2 linked regions of the Hymenobacter swuensis DY53 genome follow. The protein of the gene in region 1 binds, or shares a complex with, the protein of each later gene. Links are inferred from orthologs where the notes say so. Each region holds a gene or a part of one and is shown in the gene's direction. Other genes may lie near its edges. The genes, in order: HSW_RS13100 and accD.

Evidence for each region.
Region 2: the proteins of HSW_RS13100 (region 1) and accD are in contact, whole or in part, in a solved structure (PDB 8UXZ), measured with the Escherichia coli proteins. The link is inferred for Hymenobacter swuensis DY53 from one-to-one orthologs.

What each region holds. Positions count from the first base shown.
Region 1 is NZ_CP007145.1:2,722,120-2,729,139, reverse strand. The notes cover bases 2,216-5,107. They hold HSW_RS13100 (acetyl-CoA carboxylase carboxyltransferase subunit alpha), read left to right. Parts: upstream 2,216-3,133; coding sequence 3,134-4,081; downstream 4,082-5,107. Other genes in these bases: HSW_RS13095 (MBL fold metallo-hydrolase), read left to right, coding at 4,232-5,080. Also shown: HSW_RS13120 (ADP-ribosylglycohydrolase family protein), read left to right, coding at 1-790; HSW_RS13115 (DASH family cryptochrome), read right to left, coding at 883-2,202; HSW_RS13090 (patatin-like phospholipase family protein), read left to right, coding at 5,164-5,976; HSW_RS13085 (1-acyl-sn-glycerol-3-phosphate acyltransferase), read left to right, coding at 6,065-6,634; HSW_RS13080 (hypothetical protein), read left to right, coding at 6,752-7,020. UniProt on the Escherichia coli protein: Component of the acetyl coenzyme A carboxylase (ACC) complex. First, biotin carboxylase catalyzes the carboxylation of biotin on its carrier protein (BCCP) and then the CO(2) group is transferred by the carboxyltransferase to acetyl-CoA to form malonyl-CoA.
Region 2 is NZ_CP007145.1:3,761,384-3,767,011, reverse strand. Bases 1-2,755 are described here. They hold accD (acetyl-CoA carboxylase, carboxyltransferase subunit beta), read left to right. Parts: upstream 1-811; coding sequence 812-1,699; downstream 1,700-2,755. Other genes in these bases: HSW_RS17385 (OmpA family protein), read left to right, coding at 1,964-2,668; HSW_RS17395 (OmpA/MotB family protein), read right to left, coding at 1-550. Also shown: HSW_RS17380 (OmpA family protein), read left to right, coding at 3,032-3,736; HSW_RS17375 (endonuclease III domain-containing protein), read left to right, coding at 3,827-4,588; HSW_RS17370 (radical SAM protein), read left to right, coding at 4,687-5,628.

The sequences.
Region 1 (7,020 bases):
CACCTGGTCCGATGATGCCTCCCTCACGTTCTGCCTGGCCGAGGCCATTGCCGATGGCTTTAGCGTAGCCAAAGCGGCCGACTACAGCCGCCGCTGGTACTACGAAAACTTCTGGACGCCCCACGGCCGCGTATTTGATATTGGCATCACCACCCGTGAGGCCCTGAGCCGCCTGCAATCCAACCCCGACCTGATTCTGGCCGGCGGCACTGATGAATACAGCAACGGCAACGGCGCCCTGATGCGGATTCTGCCCCTGGCCTTCTACCAGCCCGAGGCCCCGCTACCGGAACGGTTTGCGCTGATCCGTGAGGTTTCGGCCGTCACCCACGGGCATATCCGGTCGGCGGTGGCGTGCTTCCTGTACCTGGAAGTAGCCCGACACCTGCGCGGCGGCCTGACGCCGGCCGCCGCCTACGCCGCTATGTGCCAACAGGCTCCGGCCCAGCTCCTGGAACTAAAGATTCCGGCTCATGAAGCCGACAAGTTTGAGCGCATCCTCAGCGGCCGTCTGCCGAATGTATCAGATAAGGCAATTGATAGTGGTGGCTACGTAATGGCCACGCTGGAGGCCAGTCTCTGGTGCCTGCTCCGCCACGAAACCTATGCCGAAACCGTGCTGGCCGCCGTCAACCTCGGCGACGACACCGACACGACCGGAGCTGTAACCGGCGGCCTGGCCGGCCTGTACTACGGCGAGGCCGCCATTCCGCCCGAGTGGCTACAGGTACTGGCCCGCTGTACCGATATTGAAGACCTTGCGCACCGAGTGGCCAAGCAAGCCAGCTAAAAAAGGTTCTCCGGATTTATCCGGAGAACCTTTTTTGTGTTTTTACAGGAGGTGTGTACCCGGAGTAGGGTGCAATCTGAGTGAAGAGGGGCTTACGGCTGCTGCCAGGTGCGCACGTAACGGCCCTGACGGTCGTAGCGCTGGGCCTGCTGGTCCACGTCGAAAGCGGTGTCGCGCACATCGGTGCCGGTGCCGGCAATGTATTTCCAGTTTCCCCAGTTCGAGGCCGGGTCGTAATCGATGAGCTGGTGCTCAAACCAGGCGGCTCCCCAGCGCCAGTCTTGGTGCAGATCATGGATGAGGTAGCTGGCCACGTTCTGGCGGCCGCGGTTACTCATGAAGCCGGTGGCGGCCAGCTCGCGCATATTGGCATCCACGAAGACATTACCGGTACGGCCCTGGGTCCAGCGCTCAAACACGGTGCGGTCGGGGTTGATGGGTTTCGGCAGTTGGTCGCGCAGGCCGCGCCAGCGGAAGAAGTCGACCCCGGCGCGTAGGGCTAGCAGCCGGAAATAGTCGCGCCACAGCAGCTCCAGGCGCAGCTGCATGGCCCCCTTGCTGCGGGCCCCGTGGGTGGCATCATAGTCGTCGATGGCGGCCCAGATCTGGCGGGCCGAGAGGCTGCCATTAGCTAGCCAGGGCGAAAACTTGGTGCTGAACGCCTCCCCCAGCAGTTGGTTGCGGGTGTCGTCGTAGCGCCCGATGAGGTGGCGCTCCACGGCGTAATCATGCAGGCGGGCCAGGGCAGCGGTTTCGCCCCCGCCCAGCGCGGGCAAGGCCGAGCGCCGGTCGCGGAGCCGCCCGACGGGAGCCGGCTGACCCAGCGCGGCTGCCAGCGCCGCGGCCGTAGGCAGCACGGTCGGCGTAAAGCCCGTGGGCAGCGGCGGCAACTGGCTGGGGGCAGGCTCCGCGGGCCGCACCGTCATTTTGGAAAAGACATCAAACCGGAACTTGCTGAACGAATAGGGCAGGCTGCGCACCGGAATGGGCAGATCGTGGGGGCGTAGCAGCGTCAGGGTTTCGAAGAAGCGCAAGGGGACTTTCGGGCTCAGGGCGGCTTCCAGCGCATCTTCGGTTTCCCATTCCTCGGTGGTGTGCTCAGCGCTGGCCCAGATGGCTTCGGCCCCTGCCTGCCGGGCTAGGGCAGGCAACTCTTCCTCGGGCCGACCCACCACAAAGTGAATGCCGCTGCCCAGGGCGGCGTAGCGCTGCTGTAGATCGGCCAGGGTTTCGAGAAGGAAGGGCAGCCGGTGCGGGCCGGTGCGCGGTAACTCCAGGTAAGGGTCGGGCCCCATGGCTACGGGGTCGAAGCAGTAGACGGGCAGCAGGGCCGTGGCGTGGGGCGGCAGGGCTGTCAGCACGGCGTTGTCGTGCAGGCGCAGGTCGTTGCGCAGCCAGTACAGAACGGTCATCAGGCAAACAGCAGCTTGGTTAAGAGGCTAACAGGTGACCCGGCGAATCTTCCCGGCCCTTGTGCTCTGCTTTTTCCTGGAATGCTGCTCCCTTGAATCTGAAAGAACGTAATTCCTCGCATGTTCGGAATTACGTCTTGGTTGTCTAATACGCTCTCAGCCAGCCGGAAAAAGCAAAAGGCCCTTCAGATTGCTCTGAAGGGCCTTTGCGGTCCGGACGGGACTCGAACCCGCGACCTCCGCCGTGACAGGGCGGCATTCTAACCAACTGAACTACCGAACCAGTTCATCTTACCGGGCAGACCGTGTGTCCTTCCGTTTTGATGATACAAATATAGAAGGCCGGTTTTGACCGTGCAAACAAAAAACTGCCTTGGCTGCCTATTGTACGGGTTTTTGCGGAGGTATTGTTCTGTTCCTAAACAGGATAGCGGCTGAAAAAAAGTTTTAAATAATTTTCTAATCTGTTCTGCTGGTCTTGAAAAACAACTGTCCGGATACAGAAGTACATAGCAATGCGTATTTGCCAGCTGGAGACTGGATTGGCCCTGGGCTAAAAAGCAAAAGGCCCTTCAGATTGCTCTGAAGGGCCTTTGCGGTCCGGACGGGACTCGAACCCGCGACCTCCGCCGTGACAGGGCGGCATTCTAACCAACTGAACTACCGAACCAGTTCATCTTACCGGGCAGACCGTGTGTCCTTCCGTTTTGATGATGCAAAAGTAGAGGGCCGGATTGGACTATGCAACCGTGCGGCGGAAAAAGATTGAAAAAAGAAGCCAAAAAACCTGTTTCAGGCTGGCTGTCAGAGAGAAAATTTTTTAGAGAAAACGGCCCAGGCGGGCAGCGTGCGGTATCCGGCCCTTCGCTTACCTTTGCTTCCTTCTCTTACCTACCCATCGCACCTTCAAACGACGCACCCTGCCGTGGCAATGCTCCTCGATTTCGAACAACCAATTGCCGCTCTCGAAGGCAAGCTCCGCGAAATGCAACAACTGGCCCTCGACAGCCAGGTAGATGTTTCGGAAGCAGTAACGGCCCTCGAAGCCAAAATTAAAGCCCTTAAAAAGGAAACCTATCAGAACCTGACCCGCTGGCAGCGCGTGCAACTCTCACGCCACCCTGACCGGCCCTACACCCTCGACTATATTGAGGGCATGAGCGAGAAGTTCATTGAGCTGCACGGCGACCGGACGGTGGGCGATGACAAGGCTATGGTGGGCGGGTTCGGCGAAATTGATGGCCGCTCGGTGATGTTCATCGGGCAGCAGAAGGGCCGCAACACCAAGCAACGGCAGTTCCGCAACTTCGGTATGCCCAATCCCGAAGGCTACCGCAAGGCCCTGCGTCTGATGAAGCTGGCCGAGAAATTCGGCAAGCCCATTGTAACCCTAATTGACACGCCGGGCGCGTTTCCGGGCCTGGAGGCCGAGGAGCGAGGCCAGGGCGAGGCCATTGCCCGCAACCTCAAGGAAATGTTCCTGCTGAAGGTGCCCGTCATCTGCATCATCATTGGTGAAGGAGCTTCGGGCGGAGCTTTGGGCATTGCCATCGGCGACCGGGTGCTGATGCTGGAAAATACCTGGTACTCGGTGATTTCGCCGGAATCATGCAGCAGCATCCTGTGGCGCAGTTGGGACTATAAGGAGCAGGCTGCCGAAGCCCTTAAGCTCACGGCCACCGACATGCTGGGTAACAAGCTCGTGGACGGTATTGTGAAGGAGCCCCTGGGCGGTGCTCACACCGATGCGGCCACGATGATCAAAACCCTCAAAAAGACTATCCTCAAAACCCTCGACGAGCTGGAAGCCCTGCCCACCGAGGAACGCATCAGTCAGCGCATCGACAAGTTCTCGAATATGGGCGTGGTGCTGGAGTAACCGCAAGCGGTTAAACAACTCCTTGTCATCCTGAGCGGAGCGAAGGACCCCATCACAGTTGAACGAATCGTTGCAATGTGATAAGGTCCTTCGCTCCGCTCAGGATGACATTTTTTTATTCCTTTACCGTCTCAACCCCACCCACTCCTTATGACCGTTCATACACTCGATACCGGCCTGTTTAAACTGGATGGCGGCGCCATGTTTGGGGTGGTGCCCAAAAGCATGTGGCAGAAGCTGGTGCCCGCCGACGACAACAATATGTGTACCTGGGCTTTGCGCTGTCTGCTAGTGGAAGATGGCAACCGCCTCCTGCTGGTAGATACGGGCATTGGGAGCAAGCAAGACGACAAGTTTCGGGGGCATTTCTATCTGCACGGCGACGATACGTTGGAAAACTCGTTGCAGCAGCGTGGCTTTACCTCCTCGGATATTACCGACGTGTTTCTGACTCATCTGCACTTCGACCACTGTGGTGGTGCCGTAGTGCGCACGCCCGACGACAAGCTGCAACTGGCCTTCCCCAATGCCATGTACTGGAGCAACCAGGCCCACTGGGACTGGGCCGTAACGCCTAATCCGCGCGAAAAGGCCAGCTTTCTGAAGGAAAATATACTGCCCATTCAGGAAAGCGGCCAGCTACAGTTTCTGAGTTCTTCAGCAGGCGTTCCTACTGCTCTGTCCAGCATCCGGGAAATTATGTACGTTGACGGCCACACCGAGAAAATGATGCTGCCGGTACTCAGCTACAAAGGCCGGACGCTGGCTTTCGTGGCCGACCTGATTCCGAGTGCCGCCCACGTGCCGCTACCCTACGTAATGGGTTACGACGTGCGTCCACTCATGACGATGCAGGAAAAAGAGCACCTGCTGCAGCGGGCCGCCGCCGAAAACTGGGTGCTGGTGCTGGAGCATGATGCGCAGCACGAGTGTATTACAGTGCAACACACCGAGCGAGGTATTCGGGTGGCGGAATCATTTCGGCTGGCCGATTTGTAAAGCTGAGTTCAATCAATAACAACAGCCGCCTGAGTGCCCGTTGGTAGTGCACGTAGGAATCTTACATATAGGTGCATAGTTGTATGAATGCTCTGACGCAGACAAGGAACGAACCACCAAAAGTACCTGTCCTGGGACTGGCGTTATCGGGTGGCGGAGCGCGGGGCATTGCCCACTTGGGCGTATTGGCAGCTCTCGACGAGCTACAGTTACCCATTGGCCGGCTGGCTGGGGTATCTTCGGGGGGTATTGCGGCGGCCTTTTACGCGGCGGGCGTGTCGCCCCGCGAGATTTTGCGGCTGTTGCAGGAACTACGCATTTCGCGCCTTACCCGTATTGCTCTCAGCCGCTACGGATTGCTGCGCATGGATGCGGTAGGTGTGCTGTTTGAGCAGCACCTGGGAGTGGGTTGCACCTTCGAGCAGCTGCGGCTGCCGCTGACTCTGGTAGCTACCGATTTGCTGGCGGGCTGCTCAGTGCGGTTTGCAAGTGGGCTGCTGGTGCCGCCGCTGCTGGCTTCCTCGGCCGTGCCTATTCTGTACCGGCCGGTAGAATATCAGGGGCGGCAGCTGGTAGATGGCGGCCTGCTCAACAACCTGCCCGTGGAAGCCCTGCTTGACCCGCTGCAGCCGGAGCTGCGCGTTGTGGGGGTGCACTGCAACCCGCCCAATCCCGAAGCGCAGGTCAACAACTTCCGGGCCCTGGTGGAGCGTACCCTAAACCTGGCCATTGGCGGCAACACGGTGGTAAGCAAACAGCAGTGCCACTTGCTGCTGGAGCCGCCGGAACTGTGCCAGTACCGTACCATGAGCTTCCGGCGGGCCCCGGAGCTATTCGATATCGGCTACCGGTACACGCTGGAGCAGGCCCGGGCTTTGGAAAACCTGCTGTGCTAAGGTGGCAGCGGGTGCTTACGGGGCAATTTTCTAGCTTTGGGATACGGTAGCCTTCCCAAACCCATCCGGCTGCTGCTTTTACCTGATTATGGCGCGTAAAACTTCTACCTTCTGGTACTACATTTCGAAGGCTATTTTTGCCGTGGCCGGCTGGCGTCTCGGGCCGCAGGTGCCGCCTGAAATCAAGAAAAGCATGATGATTGCCGCGCCGCACACCAGCAACTGGGACTTCATTTTCTCTCGGGCGGCTTTCTTTCTGATGGATGTCGACGTGAAGCTCACCATTAAAAAAGAGTGGACGACCATTCCGGTGCTGGGCGCGTTGGTGCGCAGTTTGGGCGGGCTGGCTGTGGACCGCAGCCGCAACAACAGCCTCGTGGATGCCATGGTGCAGCTTTTTAAGGAGCGAGACGAGTTGGTGATTCTCATCACGCCCGAAGGCACCCGCAAGTACCAGCCCAAATGGCGCAAGGGCTTCTACCACGCTGCCCTGGGGGCCGGCGTGCCCATTCTGCTCGGCTACCTCGATTATAAGAATAAGGAAGCCGGCGTCGGCTCTGCCTTCTGGCCCACCGGCGACTACGAAAAGGATCTGGAAGAAATCAAGGCGTTCTACCGAACCAAGCAGGGGCGCTTCCCGGAAAAGGGCGTGCGCTAGGCACGGCGGATGCTACCAGCAACAGCAGCGGCGGAAAGCAGCGGTTCGGCCGGCTGGTTTTCCGCCGCTTCCGTTATCTTGCCATGTGCACGCTTTACTTCCGCCTGCCGCTGCCTCATGGAAAAGCTACAAACCCTGGTCTGGCTGCTGATTGGGCTGGGCGTGTTCATCTGGCGTATGGTGCAGAAGGCGCGGGCCACCACCCAGCAGGAGCAGCGGGAGCGGCCCCGTACCACCGGCAAAGTACCGCCGTTGCCCAGCGGGAGCTTTGATGAGTTGCTGAAGCAGATGCAGGCCCAGAACCGTTCGGCTGCGTCCCCAACGGCCGCTCCGGTTACGCCGGCCGGCCGGCCGCTGCCCCGGGAAACCACGCCGCCCGCCCGCAG
Region 2 (5,628 bases), 1.0 Mb from region 1 along the record:
CGCGCAAGGCGTTGCTCACGCTGGCTTTGAGGGCGTCCACGGCCTTGTCCTTCTCGGCCAGGGCTTTCTGCAGTTCGGCCAGGCGCGCCTCGCGGGCCGTGAGGTCAGCCGTGAGCTTGTCGATATCGGCGCGGCTCTTGCGCAGGTTGGTATCCAACTCGCCCAGCTCGGCTTCGCGGCGGGCCAAGTCCTTGGCTACCTTGTTGTAATCCGCCGATTTATCGGCCATGGCCCGGTCGGAGTTCTTCAGCAGCTTGTCGTAGCTGTCGGTGAGCTGGGTGTTGAGCTGGCGGGTACGGCGCAGGTTACGGCCGGTTTCGGTGGAGTCATCTACCAAACGGCGGGTTTCCACCCGCAGCTGCGCCAGCTCATCGGAGGCCTTTTTAAGCTCCGTCACGGCTTGGCGCTGCTGGCGTTCCAGGTCGGTTTTGGCTTGTTCAGTAGCCGTCTGACGGGCTTTTAGGTCGTCATATTTTTTGGAGGCCACGCAGCCCGGCAGAGCCGTAGCCGCCAGCAGCGCACCGAAAACAAAAGCAGGCAGGTTTTTCACGGAGAGAAAAGATTGAGCGTACAACTTCAGGACTGCGGCATCAGGCGCAGATGTATTGAACGGCAAGGTAAGCCGTGCCTGCCGGATGTACTACCGGCCGCTGCTCTGGTTGGGCTACCACATCCTCAATCTTTGTCTTACCTTGATTCTCGTTTCGTGCTTTTGGATTCTGCCGTAACTTGCACCTTGGCAGCCGGGGCCGCAGGGGCAACCGTCGCCGGCCTTTTCCTCTCTCACTGACCTAAGCATCCCATCTGAAATATGTCATCCTGGTTCAAGCGTAAAGAAAAAGGTATCGTCACGCCGACGGAGCAGAAAAAAGAGACGCCCGACGGCCTGTGGTACAAGTGCCCCGAGTGCAAAACCGTGGCCACGATGGCTGAGCATAAGCGCCTGCTAGCTACCTGTGGCAACTGCGGCCACCACGACCGGATTGATGCCGCCGACTACTTCGATTTTCTCTTCGATAATCACCAGTACCAGGAACTGGATGCCGATATGCATTCGGCCGACCCATTGGGCTTTGTGGATACCAAGGCCTACCCGCAGCGCGTAGCCGCTACTGAAAAAAGTACCGGCCTGAAAGATGCGGTGCGCTCGGCCCACGGCCAGCTGAATGGCCTGGGCTTGGTGGTAGCAGCCATGGATTTCAAGTTTATCGGGGGCTCGATGGGCTCGGTGGTGGGGGAGAAGATTGCCCGCGCCATCGACTATGCCCGGCAGAACCGCCTGCCCTTTCTCATGATTTCCCGCTCCGGTGGGGCCCGCATGATGGAAGCTGGCTTCTCCCTTATGCAGATGGCCAAAACCTCGGCCAAGCTGGCGCTGCTGTCCGAAGCCGGCTTACCCTATATTTCTCTGCTGACGGACCCCACCACGGGCGGCGTAACGGCTTCCTTTGCCATGCTCGGCGACTTCAACATTGCTGAGCCCGGCGCACTTATCGGCTTTGCTGGGCCGCGCGTTATCAAAGAAACCATCGGCAAAGATTTACCCAAGGGCTTCCAGAGTGCCGAATTTGTGTTGGAACACGGCTTCCTCGATTTCATTGTGGACCGCAAGGAGTTGAAGCAGAAACTTACGGAATTGCTGACTATGCTGAAACCCGTCGAAGTTGCTGTTCCTGAGGCTGCTACCTCTGTTCGGTAGAGTGCCGGCGAATACGTTCGTAATTTTCGGCAAGCTTTTTGGCAAAGCCCGTTAAACGCGCATTTGGCGAGTTTAACGGGCTTTTCGGTATGGCCTACCGAAAGGCTGCTGCCTGAATATCGGCTGGTATAGCGTTGAGCTTATATTTGCCGAACATTTTTAACCAAACCACAGTAAGTACCCCGGAAACCGATCAATCCGGTTCTTCTCTCTCACCCAAGCTTTACTACCATGACATCTCGCAATTCGCTTCTGACCTTGCTCATGGCCTTCGTGCTCTTCGTGAGCTCCTGCGCCACCACCCGCAACCCCAACATTCCGGAAGCCGATACCAACGGTACGGGTCCTCGCAAAACCGGCATGAGCAAAACGGCTAAAGGCGGTCTGCTCGGTGCTGGTGGCGGAGCCGTAGTTGGTGGCGTACTAGGACGCGTAATCGGCGGCAAAAACGGCACGGCTGCCGGCGCTATCATCGGTGCTGCCGTGGGTGGTACCGGTGGGGCACTCATCGGCCGCAAAATGGACAAGCAGGCCGAAGAACTGCAGCGTGATATGCAGAACGCCAAAGTGGAGCGCGTAGGAGAGGGCATTAAAATCACCTTCGACTCGGGTATCCTCTTCGATACCAACAAAAGCGACCTGCGGGCTGCTTCCATGACGGAAATCCAGAAAATGGCCGAAGTCCTGAAGAAATACCCCGATACCAACGTACTGATTGAAGGCCACACTGATGCCAGCGGCTCGGACGCCATCAACCAGCCCCTATCGGAGCGGCGGGCCCAGGCCGTGGCTAACTACACCACCTCGCAAGGGGTTGACGCTGCCCGCGTATCGACGCAGGGCTACGGCTCCAGCCAGCCCATCGGCGACAACACCACGGTGGAAGGCAAGCAGGCTAACCGCCGGGTAGAAGTTGCCATTTTCGCCAACGAGAAGATGAAGAAGGCTGCCGAAAAAGGCACGCTGTAAGCCAACTGGCTGCGCTACAAGAAAGCCACCCCAAACGGGGTGGCTTTTTTTGTTTCGGTACTTGACCGAGCCAACCAAACTCAACACCGGAAACAGGATTTTTACGCGCCGGTTATTCTGTGGTGCAATAGAAAATGCCTGGTTTATACATATTTTGTTCTGCTTTTCGGAAGGCTGAAAATGCTGCTCTAAATAGAGGGAAGAGGTTTTTAATAATATTTATGGCTGCTTTTTCGTTTTTGGCAAGGTGGTTGCAAATTGCTGCTCGGAGCCGAATCTTTCAGGCTTGTTTTGTACCGGAGCCGTTGAACTCCTCATTTTCTGCTTACTTCACACCAACACACTCTAACCCTCCCCAAACCCATGAAAAATCTTCGTTCGTTGTATGCATTGCTGCTGGCGGTGCTGCTGCTGGGCAGTAACTATGCTGAAGCCCAAACGACTACTACCAAGAAACCCTGGAGCAAAACCGCTAAAGGTGCTGTTATAGGTGGTCTGGGCGGGGCAGCCGGTGGCGCAGTCCTAGGCCGCGTAATAGGGGGCAAATCCGGTACGGCTAAGGGGGCCATTATCGGGGCTGCCGTGGGTGGTGCCGGTGGCGCGCTGATCGGCCGCCGCATGGATAAGCAGGCTGCTGAGTTGCAGAAAGAAATGTCGGGCGCCAAAGTAGAGCGCGTGGGAGAAGGCATCAAAATTACTTTCGACTCGGGCCTGCTGTTTGCTAAAAACTCTTCGTCGCTCACGTCTTCTGCTCAAGCAAACATCCAGGATCTGGCTAAAACCCTCATCAAATACGGCGACACGAACGTCATCGTAGAAGGCCACACCGACACCAGCGGTTCCGATGCTATCAATGACCCGCTTTCGCAGCGTCGGGCGCAGGCAGTTGCCAATTATACCCAGCAGCAGGGCGTAGATGCTTCGCGCTTCACGGTAACCGGCTACGGCTCGAAGCAGCCCGTAGCTGACAACTCCACGGAAGCTGGCCGCGTTGCCAACCGCCGGGTAGAAATTGCCATCTTCGCCAACGAAAAACTGAAGAAAGCCGCTGAAAAAGGCACCATCTAATCTTTCGGAAGTAAGGATTTTTGGACGGCCCCGTCACCAGTCTGGTGGCGGGGCCGTACTGTTTCCAGTGCCTTCCGTTGCATAACCTCTATGTCCATTACCTACAACTCACCAGCCGCCGAGAAAACCTGGCAGGATCATGTTCTGCTGAACCAGTTTTACCCACCGCTCACCCTGGATAACCCGCGTAGGTCGCCTATGCGGGAACTGATTTCCACGGTTCTCTCGCACCGCACTACGCATGCCGATGAGGAACTGGCCTACGACCGAATGCTGGAGGCTTTCGGCGACTGGGCCCGAGTGCTGGCCGCGCCTACTGCTGCGCTGGCCCATGCCATCCGGACCACCCGCTGGCCCGATACACAGGCCCCGCGCATTCAGGAGATACTGCGCCGTATTCAGGCAGAGCGGGGAGAGTTTGCGCTGGATTTTCTGGCCGACTGGCCTACCGAAAAAGGTATGGCATGGCTGAATGATATGCCGGGCATCGGGCTGAAAACGGCTTCTCTGGTGCTGCTGTTCAACTTTCAAAAGCCAGTGCTGCCGGTGGATACGCATGTTCACCGGATTGCCCAGCGCGTAGGCATGATTGGCCCCAAAGCCTCTGCCGATAAAGCCCACCAAGTGCTGCTGGAACAGCTACCTAAAGACCCTCTGGTGCTGCTCAACTTCCATAAACACAACTATTGGCACGGCCAGAAAATCTGCTTTTTTGCCAAGCCCGACTGTGCCCGATGTCCGCTCAAAGGCTTCTGCAATTACTACTTGGAGCACTATGGCCCGGCTACTCCGGAGGCCCTGGCGGCTACGCCTGCGCACTGGGATACCGCTTGGGGGACGTTGCCGCACTAGGCTTTCTGTCGCGCAGCCTGAACAAGCGGCCGGCTCTGGCGTTTTAGCTATTAGCTTTGGCGCGGCGTGCAGCTGCTATCCGCCAACAGTCAAAAACTATGCGTCTTGTTCGTCATCCGGTTCTGTGCAATTACTACGTTACCTACCGGTGTAATGCCAAGTGCTCCTTCTGTGACATCTGGGAGAAACCCTCGCCGTATATCACCCTGGCCGATGTGGAGCAGAACCTGCGGGACCTGAAGCGGCTGGGCGTATCGGTAGTGGACTTTACGGGCGGCGAGCCACTGCTGCACCGCCAGATTCATGAGTTTGTAGGGTTGGCGCATGATATGGGCTTTATCACGACGCTTACCACCAACTGCCTGCTATACCCGAAGTACGCCGAGCGGCTGCGTGGTAAGGTGGATATGCTACACTTCTCGCTCGATTCCTCGGAGAAAGAAGTGCACGACAAGGGGCGGGGCGTAGCGTGCTTTGATTTCGTATTGGAAAGCATTCGGGTGGCACGGGAGCTGGGTGAGCGGCCCGATGTGCTGTTCACGGTATTCCGCGAGAATCTTAAGGATCTGGAGCGGGTATACGACGAAATCACCCGACCCAACAAGCTGGTCCTGATCCTCAACCCGGCTTTTGAGTACAATGCCGTGGCCGCTGGGGAGCAACTGACCGCTGAGGAGTTGGATTACCTCTCGGCCTTCGGCAAGCGGCCCGGGGTGTACCTCAACGAAGCATTTATTCAGCTTCGCCGCGACGGAGGCAACCACGTAGCGGCACCGGTGTGCCGGGCCGCCAGCACCACGCTGGTCATCTCCCCCAGCAACGAACTGGTTCTGCCCTGCTACCACCTGGGGGAGCAGAAATTCCCTATCGAAGGTGGCCTGCACACGCTATATAATTCGGCTGAAGTGCAGCGGCTGGCCGCGCTGGAAGGCCGGCTGCCGCAGTGCGAAGGCTGCACCATCAACTGCTACATGCAGCCCAGCTTTGCCGTTGAAACCAGTAAGTATTTCTGGCAAGCCCTGCCCAGTACCCTCAAGTAC